Regions from separate parts of the Arthrobacter sp. NPDC097144 genome, predicted to be linked through region 2. Evidence: predicted binding sites of a transcription regulator. Region 2 holds the regulator's gene; each other region holds the start of a gene.
The links. Region 2 encodes LexA, which represses DNA repair genes until DNA is damaged. Its sites were predicted from a motif close to TCGAACANNTGTTCGA; they were not measured.
Positions count from the first base shown of each region.

Region 1: ACIQXM_RS05665 (DUF222 domain-containing protein) is a predicted target of LexA. The motif match lies at 2,372-2,387, and genes of this name have one in related genera.
Region 3: ACIQXM_RS09085 (LexA family protein) is a predicted target of LexA. The motif match lies at 1,531-1,546, and genes of this name have one in related genera.
Region 4: ACIQXM_RS13610 (DUF222 domain-containing protein) is a predicted target of LexA. The motif match lies at 981-996, and genes of this name have one in related genera.

Region 1 covers NZ_JBIWDW010000002.1:421,758-425,365, reverse strand. The annotation lists gene ACIQXM_RS05670 (SDR family oxidoreductase) at 1-317, shown strand, start outside; gene ACIQXM_RS05665 (DUF222 domain-containing protein) at 342-2,150, opposite strand; gene ACIQXM_RS05660 (MFS transporter) at 2,443-3,608, opposite strand, start outside.
Region 2 covers NZ_JBIWDW010000001.1:44,716-48,323, forward strand. The annotation lists gene ACIQXM_RS00210 (histidinol-phosphate transaminase) at 1-376, opposite strand, end outside; gene ACIQXM_RS00215 (LysM peptidoglycan-binding domain-containing protein) at 562-837, opposite strand; gene lexA (transcriptional repressor LexA) at 1,695-2,540, shown strand; gene ACIQXM_RS00225 (ATP-dependent DNA helicase) at 2,635-3,608, opposite strand, start outside.
Region 3 covers NZ_JBIWDW010000003.1:426,104-429,711, reverse strand. The annotation lists gene ACIQXM_RS09095 (ABC transporter permease) at 1-242, shown strand, start outside; gene ACIQXM_RS09090 (glycerol dehydrogenase) at 248-1,393, opposite strand; gene ACIQXM_RS09085 (LexA family protein) at 1,560-1,991, shown strand; gene ACIQXM_RS09080 (Y-family DNA polymerase) at 2,000-3,286, shown strand; gene ACIQXM_RS09075 (VOC family protein) at 3,303-3,608, opposite strand, start outside.
Region 4 covers NZ_JBIWDW010000005.1:234,035-237,642, forward strand. The annotation lists gene ACIQXM_RS13600 (putative protein N(5)-glutamine methyltransferase) at 1-263, opposite strand, end outside; gene ACIQXM_RS13605 (DUF4334 domain-containing protein) at 263-829, opposite strand; gene ACIQXM_RS13610 (DUF222 domain-containing protein) at 1,244-2,710, shown strand; gene hrpB (ATP-dependent helicase HrpB) at 2,767-3,608, shown strand, end outside.

The DNA of each region.
Region 1 (3,608 bases), on a different contig from region 2:
GAGGCGTCATGGAAAACGAAATTGCCTACGCAACCTCCAAGGCCGCGCTTGCCGGGATAACGCCGTCGGTCGCAGCTGATCTGATTCGCCGCGGAATCAACCTCAACACCGTGAACCCCGGCCCGGTCAACACCGGCTATCTGGACCTCGAAACTGCTGACCGTCCGCCGGAAGTTCTTGAAGAGGTGCTTTCGCACTTCCCCGGCGGCCGGTTCGGTGAGCCGGATGACCCAGCCAGGCTAATCGCCTGGCTGGTCAGCGATGAAGGACAGTGGATGGTGGGCCAGGTACTGAGCAGCGACGGCGGTTTCCGCTAGCCAAGCTTCCATCCGCACATGCCCTCAGAAGGGCGGCGGGTTGTCGCCGTAGTCGTATGGATCGGGGTCGTCGGGTGATCCCCAAAGCGACGACGACGGCGGCGACTCGCTGCCAGCACCCGAGGCAGCGTCTGGCACGCCCGTGGGTGCAGCGGAACCGGAGGCAAGATGAAGATGCGGTTCGGTGCGGTAAGTCCGGCCGCCCGGTGAAACCCACTCAATAATCCCGGGTGAATGCTGCCGGGCTTTCCAGAAGCCCCGGGTTTTGAACATGTGGTGGCGTCGGCACAGGTGTTCGAGGTTGTCATGATCCGTGACCCCGCCATGGGACCAGGGGGTGGTGTGGTCGATCTCGGAGATCAGGGCGTTGGTGCGGCAGCCCGGGAACCGGCAGGTACCGTCCCGTGCCCGCAGCCAGCGCTGGAGTCCGGGCGGGACTTTGCGGCGGCGGCCAACCCTCAGGATCTCTTCGGTGTGCGGGTTGCGTTCCACCGGGGTCCACCGGGCTGCCTGCCGGGCGAGTCTGCGGGCTGTTTCGGCGCTGATCGGCCCGTACCCGTGCAGTTCGGCAGGATCCTCGTCGGCTCCGAGCAGGGTTTCAGCGGTGATCAGGACCAGGATCTCGGTCCGGGCACCGGAACCATGCCTGATGGGACGGTCCTGGTCACTGGAACGGGTGCCCCTCGTGCCGCCGCCACCGCCTGCGTTGCTGACGCCGGTGCGGTTGATGTCCCGACCAAACCCGGCAAGCCCATCACCGCCACCCCTGCGGGTACTTTCACGACTGTCAACATTGTCCGGTTTGTCAGCATTGCCCGGACTGTCAGCGCTGTCAGTATTGTCCGGTTTGTCGGGACTGTGGGGGCTGTCGGTGGTCTCGTTCGCGCCCGGGACCCACACACCGTCACCATCACCGCCGGTGTTGCTGCCCGGGTCCCCGGTCCTGGCGCCGCTAACGAGCAGGTCCGCGAGGATGTCGGCACGCAGCTGATCCACGGGGCGGGGGTCTCCGGCAGCCTGCTCACCCCGGGCCGCAACACTGAGCTGCGTATAGATCGCCTGTGCCTGCTGCGCCGGAAGGAACGCCGACAACCACGACATCCCGTCCGTGTCCGGCTGCAAACAGACCCGGCGGGTTTCAAAAGCACTCTGATGCCGGACCGGAATGGTCTCCGGGTACCGGGTTTCCCGCAGCCGGCGGGCTTTGACCCGGAACTGCGCCAGGGTCAGACCCCCGTCATGCTGCCCGGCCGCAGTGAGCAGGTCCTGCTCGAACCCGGGCAGGTCAGCGGAAGGAATGTTCTGGGACTGCTCCAACACGGTTTGCACCTGCCCGTACCCGAGGGATCCTGTTTCCAGATGCTGCAGGGTGGCTGTGTGGGTGTGGCAGAGGGTTCCGGCGTCGATCATGAGCATCTTCGCGGTGCCGGTGGGCAGGTGCAGGATCGCTGCTGCTTCCTCCGCCGCGAGACTGAAAGCCAGCCCCGGATCCAGCTGCCGGTCTCCATCCGGTCCTGTTTCCGGAAGGAAGCCGTTCCGGAATATGTCTTCCATTCGGTTCAGGATTCTGGCCTGCTGGGCCTGAGCCCACCGGACAAGGTGATCCAACCGGGCCAGAACAGCACCGGCTTCATCCTGGTCAAAGACTTCAACACCCTGCAGAGCCAGGCTTCCGGTGAACCCGTCCCGGCAGGACAGACCGGAAGGAACAGTCTCAACAGTGCCGGGCTCGGCGGCGTACACGGACAGGCTACGCTCCGGCTCCGTCCGGCCGCCGCGGCTTCCGCCCTCACCGGCAGAAGCGTTCCCTGAAGAAGATCCGTGCTGATCCATGACCTCAGGCTTTCACCCGCCACTGACATTCCCGACCCGAAAACAGCTCCGAAAGACCCAAAATCGGCCTTTTTCATACGGGCCGGATACCCGTCTTTCTGACGGCCCTCTGGTGGCTTCCGAACCAGAGCTCCGTACTGCCTTCCTTCCATCCATTCTGCTTCCAGACGATGCCAAGACACGCACACCGCTCAACCACTGCCCCTTGAACAGCTGCCCCTTTAAACAACTGTGTGGATCTGCAGCGCATAAAGCGAAGCAGATCCACACAGAGAACTGACAGGTTGCCTGACTAGCCGACGTGGGCCACAGCCGGGACCTTCATCAAGTCCTCTTTGGCCGGACGGATCATGAAGAAACCGATCGGCGCGGCAAGGAACAGGGCGACGCCGGCCCAGATGAACGCCGTGGAGTAGCCGCTGACCAGCGCCTCCAGCTGTGCAGCCGGCCGGGTTGCGTTTTCGCTCAGGTAGGCGGTGATGGCCGCGGTGTAGATGGCTGTGAACAGTGCGGTGCCGATGGATCCGCCGATCTGCTGCGTGGCAGAGACAGCGGCACTGGCCACTCCGGCGTCGTGCTCATCAATGCCGGCCAGCGCCACGTTCTGCAGCGGAACAAAGATCATGGCCAGCCCGAAGCCCAGCAGAATCAAACCGGGCAGGACCTCTGCGGCGTAGTTGCCCTCCACAGAGATGAAGGACAACCACACCAGTCCGGCCGCACCCACAATGGGACCCAGGGTCATCGGCAGCCGGACGCCGGTGCGCGGCAGCAGGTTGGACAGCACGCCGGCGCCAACCATGATGGACAGGGTCATCGGCAGCGAAGCCAGACCGGACTTCAGCGGCGAGTATCCCAGCACAATCTGGAAGTAGAAGATCAGGAACAGGATGCCGCCCAGCAGGGCGGCGCCGGTGAGCGCAGAGGTCAGGAAGGCTCCGCCGCGGACGCGGTTGGCGAGCACACGCAGGGGCAGCAGCGGGTTCGAAACACGGCTCTCGACCCAGACAAACACAGCGAGGATGACGACGCCGGCAGCAAGGAAGGCGATGGTCTGCACCCGGCCCCAGCCGTTTTCGGCCTGTGAGAAGCCGTAGACCAGAGAAGCCAGCCCGGCCACGACCAGGACGGCACCGGGCAGGTCATAACGGGTGTTGCCGTGCGCCTTGCTCTCGCGGATCAGCGGCAGTCCGGCAATCATGGCGACGACGGCGATGGGTACGTTCACCAGCAGGCACCAGTTCCAGCTGGCGTACTGGGTCAGCACTCCGCCGAGAAGCAGCCCGATGGCTGCCCCGCCGCCGCCGATGGCGCCGTAGACGGCAAACGCCTTGATGCGGTCCTTGCCGGTGGGGAAGGTAATGGTCAGGATGGCCAGCGATGCGGGCGCAAGGAGAGCGGCAAAAGCGCCCTGCAGGCCGCGGGCGGCCAGCAGCATTTCAGTGGTCGTGGCAAAGC
Region 2 (3,608 bases):
GCGGGTACATGGAATAAGTGGGAGGGAAGCTCATGGCGGTGCGGCCCGGACCGCCGAAGGCTTGCAGGATCTGCTGCAGGACTTCGTTGGAGCCGTTGCCGGCCCAAATGTTCTCGGCGCCGAGCCCGTGGCCCAAATACGCGGCAAGGCGATTGCGCAGGTCGGTGAATTCCCGGTCCGGGTAGCGGTTGAGGCCTGATACGGCCTGATCCACGGAGGCTGTGATCGCTTTGCGCACCGACTCCGGCAGCCCATGGGTGTTCTCGTTGACGTTCAACAGAATGGGCACGTCCAGCTGCGGCGCGCCGTAGGGCGTCAGGCCGCGAAGGTCATCGCGCAGGGGAAGTCGGTTGAGTCTTTGCAGCTGTTCAGTCACTTGTACAGCTTAAGACTTGTTGTCGAGCGGGAAGAATCGCCGCACAGACGGGCCGGCGTTATTACGCCGTGTTGTGTAGTGGTGCAGTTGCGTAGTGGTGCAGTTGTGTAGTGGTGCAGTTGTGTAGTCCTGCGGGGGGGGTGCAGTTCTGCGGGGGGGTGCAGTTCTGCAGCGGTGTAACAGCGTCAGCCTTCAACGGGGATGTACAGCTGGATCCCAGCGCGGATGCTCGCATTGGAAAGGTTGTTCAATTCCATAATGTCCGCAACCACGTCCCGCGGGTCGCGTTCCGGGGCGAATTCTTCGGCAAGTTCCCACAGGGACTCGCCGGCAGCCACACTGACCTGGACGGTTCGGGTGACCTCCGGGGCTCCGCTGGAGGCCATGGCAGGGGCCGTGAAGAACGCAAGAAGCGTCAGCGCCGCTGCGGCGGTAAGCATGATCGGCAGGCCGATGAACACCAGCCGTCCCCGTCGCGTGAGATGCAGTCCGTGCGGGCGGGCCGGAGCCTTCGGCAGAACTGATGCAGCCTGTGCAGCTCCAACGGCCCATGCCCTTGAAACAGCCGGTGCACTTGAAACAGCCGGTGCACTTGAATCAGCAGGAGCTGCTAAAGGCGCCAAAGCAGCTGAAGAGACCAGAACGGAGGGTGACGGATTTGCCGAAGGCACCGGAGTCCCGCCCCGGGTCCACAGGGAGGGCACCTTGGAAGGAAAGCGCAAGCGGGAGAGGCGGGGAGATTTCACTGCAGCCCGGCCGGCCGATGCGGCTTGGCTGGCGACAAGCGTTCGCTCAGCAACATCCGTCCGGTCTGTCAGCAGGTTCTTGCCGGGCACAACCTTTTGGCCAGATACAACAGTCAGTTTGGGTGTGACAGCTGAAGTGGACTTGGCCCGCTTGGGTCTGGCGATCTGAATAGGCCTGAAAGTTTGAGTGGGCATTGCTGCACCTTTCCGGTTCGTCGACATCGGAAATAACCCGAAGCCATGTTCGAACGATTGGAAGTTATCTGACGTCCTTGCGCCGGAGCGGAGAACTGTTGTCGAAAGTGTGTTCGATTGTTGCGAACTCATTTCTAGCACCTATCTACTAACAAAGTCGAGACTCGCTCGAACAAATGTTTGAAAACGTTGCTCCACTCCCTTAGCGTTGAGGGCATGGAAGAGGTTCATCCGGTGTCAACCGGACCGGATCCGGAGCGTCGGCCCCGGAAAGGTTCGTTGGGACCACTGAATCAGCTGCCACTGACATAACCGCCAGCCATAGACCAAACCAGCTCCGGCACCTCCCGGACCAGCTGACCCGAAGGGAACCCCACGTGGCCCGCACCACTGCTTCCGAAGACAGCACCAACAAGCCAGCTGCCGCAGGCACCCGTGCGCGTGTCAAGGGGCTCACACCACGGCAGAAGACCGTCTTGGAAATGATCCAGCGGTCGGTGAGTACCAACGGATACCCTCCCACCATGCGCGAAATTGGTGACACGGTGGGGCTGGCCAGCCTCTCCAGCGTCACCCATCAGCTCATGCAGCTGGAAAAGCTCGGCTACATCCGCCGTGATCCCAAGCGGCCCCGCGCCATGGAAATCCTGATTCCACTGATGCTGCGGGACGGCACGGCAGGTGCCGCAGGCTCCGCTGAAGACCAGACCGGCACGGCCGGGACCGCCACGAGATCCGCCCAGGCAGCCGCCGGCTCCGACGCAGCTCCTGATGCCGCGGCAGGCGCCGGAGCCGCGGCTGCGTCCGCCCCGGCACTGGCATCCGTGACGGAGCTGGCCACGGCCGTGGATACCGCAATGGTGCCCCTCGTTGGCCGCATCGCAGCCGGCGGTCCCATCCTCGCGGAGCAAGTCGTGGAGGACATCATGCCGCTGCCGCGCCAGCTGGTGGGCCACGGCGATCTGTTCATGCTGAAGGTTTCGGGTGACTCCATGGTGGACGCCGCCATCTGCGACGGCGACTGGGTGGTTGTCCGCCGCCAGCCAACAGCGGAAAACGGTGACATCGTGGCCGCCCTCCTTGATGACGAGGCCACTGTCAAAACCTTCCGGCAGCGCAACGGCCACACCTGGCTGCTGCCGCAGAACACGCGCTACGAGCCGATCGTGGGCGACCACGCAGTCATCATGGGCAAGGTTGTCTCGGTGATGCGCTCGCTCTAGCGGGAAAATCCCCGTCCCGGGCCCCACGCCGGGACGCAAATGGCGGCCGGAATATTCTTCCGGCCGCCATTTGCGTTCCCTGATGTTCCGCCCCTTATGTTCGGGCTCCCGGCTTGCCTGTGGCATGCTCCTCGGCTGCGGACTGCTCCGCCAGACGGCCAAGGACCGACAGCACCACTGAACGGTCCGTAGTGGACCAGAACGGCGGCAACGCGGCACGGAGGAAACCCCCGTAACGGGCCGTGGCGAGCCTGGAATCCAGGACGGCAACCACGCCGCGGTCCCCCGCAGCACGAATCAGCCGCCCGGCGCCCTGTGCCAGACGCACTGCCGCATGGGTGGCCGACACGGACATGAAGCCGTTGCCCCCGGCCTTGGCCACCGCGCGGGTACGGGCGGTCATCAGCGGATCATCCGGGCGCGGGAACGGAATCCGGTCGATCAGCACAAGCCGGCAGGCAGCCCCCGGAACATCAACGCCCTGCCACAGTGACATGGTGCCGAAAAGGCAGGTGTCAGGTTCCTCCGAGAACTGCTTCACGAGGGAGGACATGGAAGATTCCCCCTGGCACAGGATGGGGAAATCCACCCGGCTGCGCATGGCATCCGCAGCGTCTTCAGCAGCCCGGCGGGAGGAAAACAAACCCAGGGCACCGCCATTTGATGCCTTCAGCAATGCTTCAATCTCGTCCAGCTGAGCCTGCGAGGTACCGCGCTCCGGCTTCGGCAGGTCCTTGGCCACGTACAGCACCCCCTGCCGGGGATAGTCGAAGGGGCTGCCGACGTCGGTTCCGGTCCAGGACGGCGCACCGGGGCCCAGCAGACCCAGGGCACCTGCCACCGGGCCGAACTCGGAGCCAATCGCCAGGGTGGCCGAGGTCAGGACTACGGTATGCCCGTCGAACAATCCCTCTCGCAACCGCCCCGCCACTGACAGCGGAGCAACGTTCAAGGTGGCCGGGGCCGTTTCGTCCGGGGGTGAGAACCCGCCCGACGGCGAGAACGAGCTGGGCCGGGATGCCCAGATCACTTCGCCGGCAGCCGGAGCCGAAACCAGCCGTTCGCAGA
Region 3 (3,608 bases), on a different contig from region 2:
TCGCGGCCCAATTTGTCGCCGAGTCGGTGATTATCGGGCTCCTGGGCGGGATCCTCGGGGCGGCGGCGGGGGTCTTCGCCGTCATCACCATCTCCCTGTCCCAACAGTGGACGCCTGTCCTGAGCCCGCTGGTTGCGTGCGGCGGGGCGCTCCTCGGAGCGCTCGTCGGGCTCGCGGCCGGCAGCTTTCCGGCCCGCAGGGCCACGCGCATTGAACCCGTCGCAGCTCTGCGGGGAGCCTAGTGCGCCTAGTGCGTTTTGTACGGCACCGGTTCGGGCAGGCCCGCTTCCCGCCGCACCCGGCGTGAAAAACGTTCGATCGATTTCAGTGCGGCAACCACGTCGGCGGGGCCAACGTCAAAGGGCATGGACTTCATGGTTTCCCCGGGAACCGTGGCTGCCTCCGCCACGAGGTCAAGTTCGCGGGCATCGTCCACTGACAGGCCCACCTCGGTCAGCGTGTTCGGCAGGCCCACGCGCGTTGTGAACTCCACAAAGTCGCGGATCTCCGCCGTGGGAGCGCCCTCGAGCACGAGCTGCGTCACTGAGCCGATGTTCACTTTTTGCCCGTGGGCCAGTCCGTGTGTTTGCGGTGCCGCGGTCAGGCCGTTGTGAATGGCATGTGCCGCTGCCAGCCCGCCCGATTCAAACCCCAGGCCGGACAGCAGCGTATTGGCCTCGATAACCTTCTCCAGCGCCGGCGTAACGAGGTGGTCCCGGGCAGCGTCGAGGGCGGGAAGCGCGAATTCCCAGAGCACATCCCAGCTCAGCCGCGCCAGCGCCGTGCCGGTCTCGGTGGGCAGTCCCCCGGCCATGGTCAGAGAAAAGGAGGCGGCTGTGGCCCGTGCTTCCAGCCAGGTGGCCAGGGCATCCCCCACACCGTAGGCCAGGAACGACGCCGGTGCGTTGGCTACAATCTGGGAGTCCACCAGCACCAGATCAGGATTCCGTGCGAAGAACCGGTATTCCTCGAAGGCCCCGTCGGCCGTGTAGACAACGGCGAGCGCCGACGTCGGCGCGTCAGTGGAGGCGACAGTGGGCACCGATGCCCAGCGGATTCCGGCGGCGTCGCCGGCTGCCTTGCACGCGTCTATGGTGCTGCCGCCTCCCACTCCCACCACCACATCCGCGCCGGCGGACCGGATGGCGTCGGTAAGCCGGTCGATTTCAGCGGCCGTGGGCGTTCCGTTGAAGACCTCGCGGGTGAGCGGCAGCTCGGCTGTCTGCAGGGAGCTGCCAATGTCGTGTCCTACAAAACCCCAGACGACGTCGTCGGCCACCAGCAGCGGCGTTTTGCCGATCTGGCTGAGAAACTCACCGAGCCGGTGGATGGCACCGGCCCCCTGCACATAGCGGCCGGGGCTGATGACGGTACGTACTGGTGTCTGCTTCATCGTTTCTCCTGGGGTTGACGGCGGCAGCCTGCCGCCGCTGTCAGCCTAGGTCCCTCTTCCCGGATGGGCCAGACCTCCGGCCCGGCCCGGCGCGGAGGGGCTGGTGGAATTCCGGGCCGGTGCTAACCTGAAAGCATTCGAAGGTGTGTTCTAGGGAGGTTGCGCGGTGCCCGTCTTTTCTTCCGCTCCCGGCCCGCGTTCCGGCGGCGCCAATGAGCAGCCGGCCGCACGCGGCTCCACCCTTCCCGCCGGGTTCGCTTCCCCCGCCCAGGATTATTACGATGCCGGAATCGACCTGAACAGGCACCTCATCCGGGATGCCACCTCCACGTTCATCATGCGGGTCTCCGGCGGGGCCATGGACGGTGCGGGAATCAGCGACGGTGACGAGCTGATCGTGGACCGCTCACTGACGCCCAGGGACGGGTCCGTCGTCGTCGCCGTCCTCAACGGTGAGCTGATTGTCCGCCGGCTGCTGCTGACGGGACAGGGCATCTTCCTGCATGCAGACAGCCCCGATTCCGTGGACATCCGGGTGCCGGATCCGGCGGAACTGTCCGTGTGGGGCGTCGTGACCCGGTGCCTGCACTATGTTTAGCGTCCAGCGTGGCTGAGCGGCACCGCATCGCCCTGGTGGACGTAAACAGCTTCTACGTCTCCTGCGAGCGCGTCTTCGATCCCCGGCTGGCCGGCATTCCGGTGGTGGTGCTCTCCAACAACGACGGCTGCGTGGTGGCCCGCTCCGATGAGGCCAAGGCGCTCGGGATCAAGACGGGCGAGCCGTGGTTCAAGCTGGCCGAGGCCGCCCCGAAGCTGGGCCTGGTGCAGCGCTCCAGCAACTACGAGCTGTACGGGGACTTGAGCTCGCGGGTGATGCAGCTGCTGGGACGCTATTCCTCCGAGCAGGAGATCTACTCGATTGACGAGTGTTTCCTGCATCTGCACGGCACCGATGAAGAACTGCGGAACCGGGGCACCGAGATTCGGGCCGGCGTGGCGCGGAACATCGGCCTGCCGGTGTGTGTGGGGATCGGACCCACCAAAACCCTGGCCAAATTCGCGAACCGGATCGCCAAGCAGAATCCCCACATGGGCGGGGTCTGCAACCTCGACACCCTGGGTCCCGCCGTCGTCGACACCATCATGTCCCGCGTGCCCGTCACCGGATTATGGGGCGTGGGTGCGCGCAACGGCACACGGCTGAACGCGCTGGGCATCCATACCGTGGCCGATCTGCGTGCCGCGGACCCCGCCGTCATCCGCGCCAAATTCTCCGTGGTGCTGCAGCGGACGGTGCTGGAATTAAACGGCACCGCGTGCATTCCCATGGAGACCGAGTCCGCGGACAAGCAGCAGGTGCTGTTCTCGCGCAGCTTTGCGACACCGGTGGTCACCCGGGAATCGATGCGCCAGGTGATGAGCCTGTATGCGCAGAAGGCGGCGATCCGGCTGGCGAAAGAGGGCCAGCTGGCAACCGTGATGACGGTCTTCGCGGCCACGTCGCGGTTCAGCGGCAAGGAGGGCTCCTCGCCCTCGGCCACGGTCCGGCTTCAGCGGCCCACGGCCGATCCGCTGGTCCTCACCCGCGCGGCAATAGCCGCCATGGATTCCCAGGTGGTGGAGGGCGCCCGGTACGTCAAGGCCGGAATCATGCTCACCGGCCTCTCCCCCGCCGGGGCCGAACCGGCGTTCGACCTGTTCGACGCGGGGCCGGAGCAGAAGGACATCGGCCCGCTGCTGGCGCAGGTGACAAACAAGTACGGCGCCGCCAGCATCGGACTGGGGCTGGCGGGGATGTCTTCGGCCAAGCCGGACTGGTCCATGGCGCGGAATTTCGCTTCGCCGCGCTACACCACGGAGTGGTCGGACCTGCCGGTGGTGAAAGCGGTCTAAGCGCGGAGCAGCGGACCTAGCTCCCGCTGTGGATGGTCACCGCATAGCCCTCCGGATCCAGAAAGGTGAAGGTGGTGCCGAACGGCCCCTCGAAGGGTTCCTGGGGAATGGTTACCCCGGCATCCGCCATGGTCCGGTGCAGCGCCGCGGCCTCCGGATCGTGCAGCCAGAGAACGACGCCGAGTCCGGGCTGTGCCACCGAGTCCAGGTCAACGCCGGGAATGGTTTCCCGCACGGCAAACGCGATGGGCGTCGTGGCAAAGACGACGGCATGCGGCGGTGAGACGGGCGCGCGGGTCAGCCCGACAACATCCTCGTAAAA
Region 4 (3,608 bases), on a different contig from region 2:
AGCAGCGCAATGGCGTGGGCGGCGAGCAGCTCCGTCCGCCTCCGGGGGACGAAGACATTGGGGGCAACCGGTATGCGCAGCCCGTAGAATTCTGCCCAGCCAAGGACCTGTTCAAGCGGGTAACCCTCACACCGCTGCTGGACCATCTGCTCCAGAGCTTTGGAACCGGTGGCTTCCGAGAGCAGGAGGCGGGCCTCCTCTGCGGCAAACACGCAGCCTGCTAAGCGAAGCCGTGCTGCCAGTGATGCTTCGGAGGGTCTCATCAGTCGTGCCGGAGGGTGAACATAAACGGCGGGAGCGGGCCGCGCAGATCCATGGCGCCGAGCAGCGTGCCGTTGTCCACCCGGCGGAAGACGTCGTTGATGGGCAGGGCGTCGTAGATCATGGTGGCGGTAAGAACGCCGCGGTACTCCGTCATCCGCAGGCGGGCTTTCGGCTTCGTGGTCCGGGTCAGCGGCAGCAGCGGCCGGATCAGGCGGGCGGCGACCTGTGTGCGTGCGGTTGATTTGCGGACCAGCCGCGACAGCCGGAGGGAGGCGGCCAGCGGAACAACGCGGGGATTTACGTCAAAGCACCGTCCGCCCCTGTCGGCAAAGACCAGCGGGTGTGCGCCGTCAGGTCCGTCAAACTGCTTTCCCTGCCAGCCTAGGGGTCCCAGGAGTCCGTCGAACGGGTGACCCGTTGGAAGGTCTGCACCGTGCCAGAAGCCCGCGAGCTCTTCAATGCTGACCGGTTGGAGCGAGTCAAAGAAGGTCAGGGCTTCTTCCGGTGTGGTGCCGGAACTGAGGACCCGCAGCCGGGTTTGGGGACGGTAATCCTCGTGTTCCATTCCTCGGTCCTCAGATCTGTTGTCTATCCGGCTTACCGGCCCTTATTGTTCTCGCGCCTTTATTGTCCTCGCGGAGGAGTGCTCCGGGAGTAATCGCGAGTAAAGAACCAGTAATGCCAAGGGCTGCCGGATGGGGCGCCGAGCAATAAAATAGAACACATGTACGAATCTTTAGGGCAGGTGGGATCACAGCCCGGGGCGGGGAAGCTTTCCGGACTGCTCCCGCTTTCCGGGCGGCTTTCGAAGCGCGGTTGCGGCGGTGGTGGGCTCAGTGCGGCTGAGCGGCCGCCGAGAATTCAGGGGCCGTCGAAGGGCTACGGGCCATCGGCGGATCAGCGGACGTCGACCGCTGAGCGGCCGTCGAACCGCGAGGGGCCAGCGGGTGCCGAGCGGCCGTCGACGGCTGACGGGAGATTGGCAGCATTGGAAGCGAAAGAGCGGGCGCGACTGATCGATGAGATCCGCTTACTGGAAGAGTTGAAGTCCGCCGCTGCGGCGGCTCAGGCCCGTGCAGCCGCAGCCTTTGATGCCTCAACGCGCCGGGCACAGGCTCGGGCCGGGCTGGCGGCGGAACATCTGGGCCGCGGGGTGGGAGCGCAGATTGGGTTGGCTCGCCGCGAGTCTCCGCACCGGGGCATCCGGCTGCTGGGATTGGCCCGGATCCTCACAGAGGAGATGCCTTGCACGCTTCGGGCTCTGAGCGCCGGTGTGATTAACGAGTGGCGGGCCACGCTGCTGGTGCGGGAGACCGCAAGCTTGTCTTTGGAGGACCGGCAGCATGTGGATGAGGCGGTGGCAGGGAACCTTGCTGAGCTGGAGACCCTGGGAGACCGGCAGCTGATTGCCCGGATCAAGTCGTTGTCCTATGGATTGGACCCGCAGGCGGTGGTCAAACGTGCGGCGAAGGCGGTTTCAGAGCGGTATGTCTCATGCCGGCCGGCGCCGGACACCATGACATATCTGACCGGGTTGCTGCCGGTGTCCCAGGGAGTGGGGGTCTTCTCCTCGTTGTCGCGGGAGGCAGACCGGTTGCGGGCGGAGGGAGATCCGCGGACCCGGGGCCAGATCATGGCCGACACCTTGGTGGAGCGGGTCACCGGCCAGGCGCGCGCTGAAGATGTGCGGGTGGAGGTGCAGCTGATCATGACGGACAGGTCCCTGCTCGCTGGTGTCCTGCAGCGTCCGGCTGGGGCCGAAGGGAAGGATCCGGGCAACGGAGGCGCTGTGGTTCCGGACGTTTCGGAGCCTGCCGTACTGCCGGGATATGGAATGGTGCCGGCACAGTGGGCTAGGGACCTGCTTCGCGGGAGTCAGGCCGGAACAGAGCCGGACAAGGACGGAACGGAGCCGGGCCGGGACGGCGCAGAGCCGGGGCAGGCCGGTGCAGAGGCCAACGCACGGACCACCGGACTTGTCTCCGGCCGGACAGCAACAGCACCTTCCCGCCCTTCACCAGTGGCAGGATCGGCATCCGGTTGGGGAAGGGCGCCGGAGCGTCCGGAGCGGCTGGATCCGCGGACCGAGGTGTGGCTACGCCGGTTGTATGCGGTGCCGGAGACCGGCCAGTTGGTGGCAATGGATTCCCGGGCGCGGCTGGTACCCAGGGGTTTGGCGCGCTTCATCGCGGCCCGCGACCACCTTTGCCGTATGCCGTGGTGCGGAGCTCCCATCCGGCATTACGACCATATTGTTCCAGTACGAAAGGGCGGGGCGACCTCGGCGGAAAACATTCAGGGGTTGTGCGAGGCCTGCAACCAGGCCAAGGAAGCACCGGACTGGAGTGCGCGGACCGGCACCAGTGGCCGACATACGGTGGTCATCACCACACCCACAGGCCATGCCTATAGATCCACTGCGCCGAGTCCGCCGGGCTTGGAATGAACACCGTGGGCAAGCACGAGGTTGGGCACGAGGCAATACACGGGAGAATAGGGGATGTGAGCACACCGCAGATATCCGGCATCCCCAGTTTCCTCCCGCAGGTGCCGTTCAACCTTCAGCGCATCGGGACGGGATTGGTGTTCGCCGAGGCGCTCGCCGATCTGTTCGCCGCCCTTGATCCCCAGAACGGGAAGAGCGCCGCGGTGGTCCAGGCTCCGCCGGGAACCGGAAAGACGACCCTGGTTCCGCCGCTGCTTGCCAACCTGTTGGCTCTGCAGGAAAGTTCAATCGGACGGCCGCCGCGGATTGTCGTGACGCAGCCGCGCCGGGTGGCGGCACGTTCGGCAGCCCGCCGGCTCGCCGCGCTGGACGGCAGCCCGGTGGGTGCCCGCATCGGCTACACGGTGCGCGGCGAGAGCCACGCCGGTCCCGAAACCATCATCGAGTTCGTTACCCCCGGCATCCTGCTGCGCAGGCTTCTGGCCGATCCGGGGCTGGAAGGCACCACCGCCGTCGTCCTGGACGAAGTGCACGAGCGCGGGTTGGAAACGGATTTGCTGGTGGGCATGCTCACTGAAGTCCGGCAGCTGCGCGAGGACCTGACGCTGATTGCCATGTCCGCCACACTTGACGCGCCTCGCTTTGCCTCGCTGATCGGGAACGACGGCGACGGACCGGTCCCCGTTGTCGGCTGTCCGTCTGCCCTTTATCCGCTGGAAATCCGTTGGCAGCCGGCTCCTTCCCTGCGTCTGGATGAGCGCGGGGTGACGCGGACCTTCCTTGACCACGTTGCCGACACGGCAGCTGCCGCCCACGCCGAACTCCTGACCGCAAACCCGCAGGCTGACGCCCTGGTTTTCGTTCCCGGGGCCTGGGAAGTCTCGTCTGTCGCCTCCCG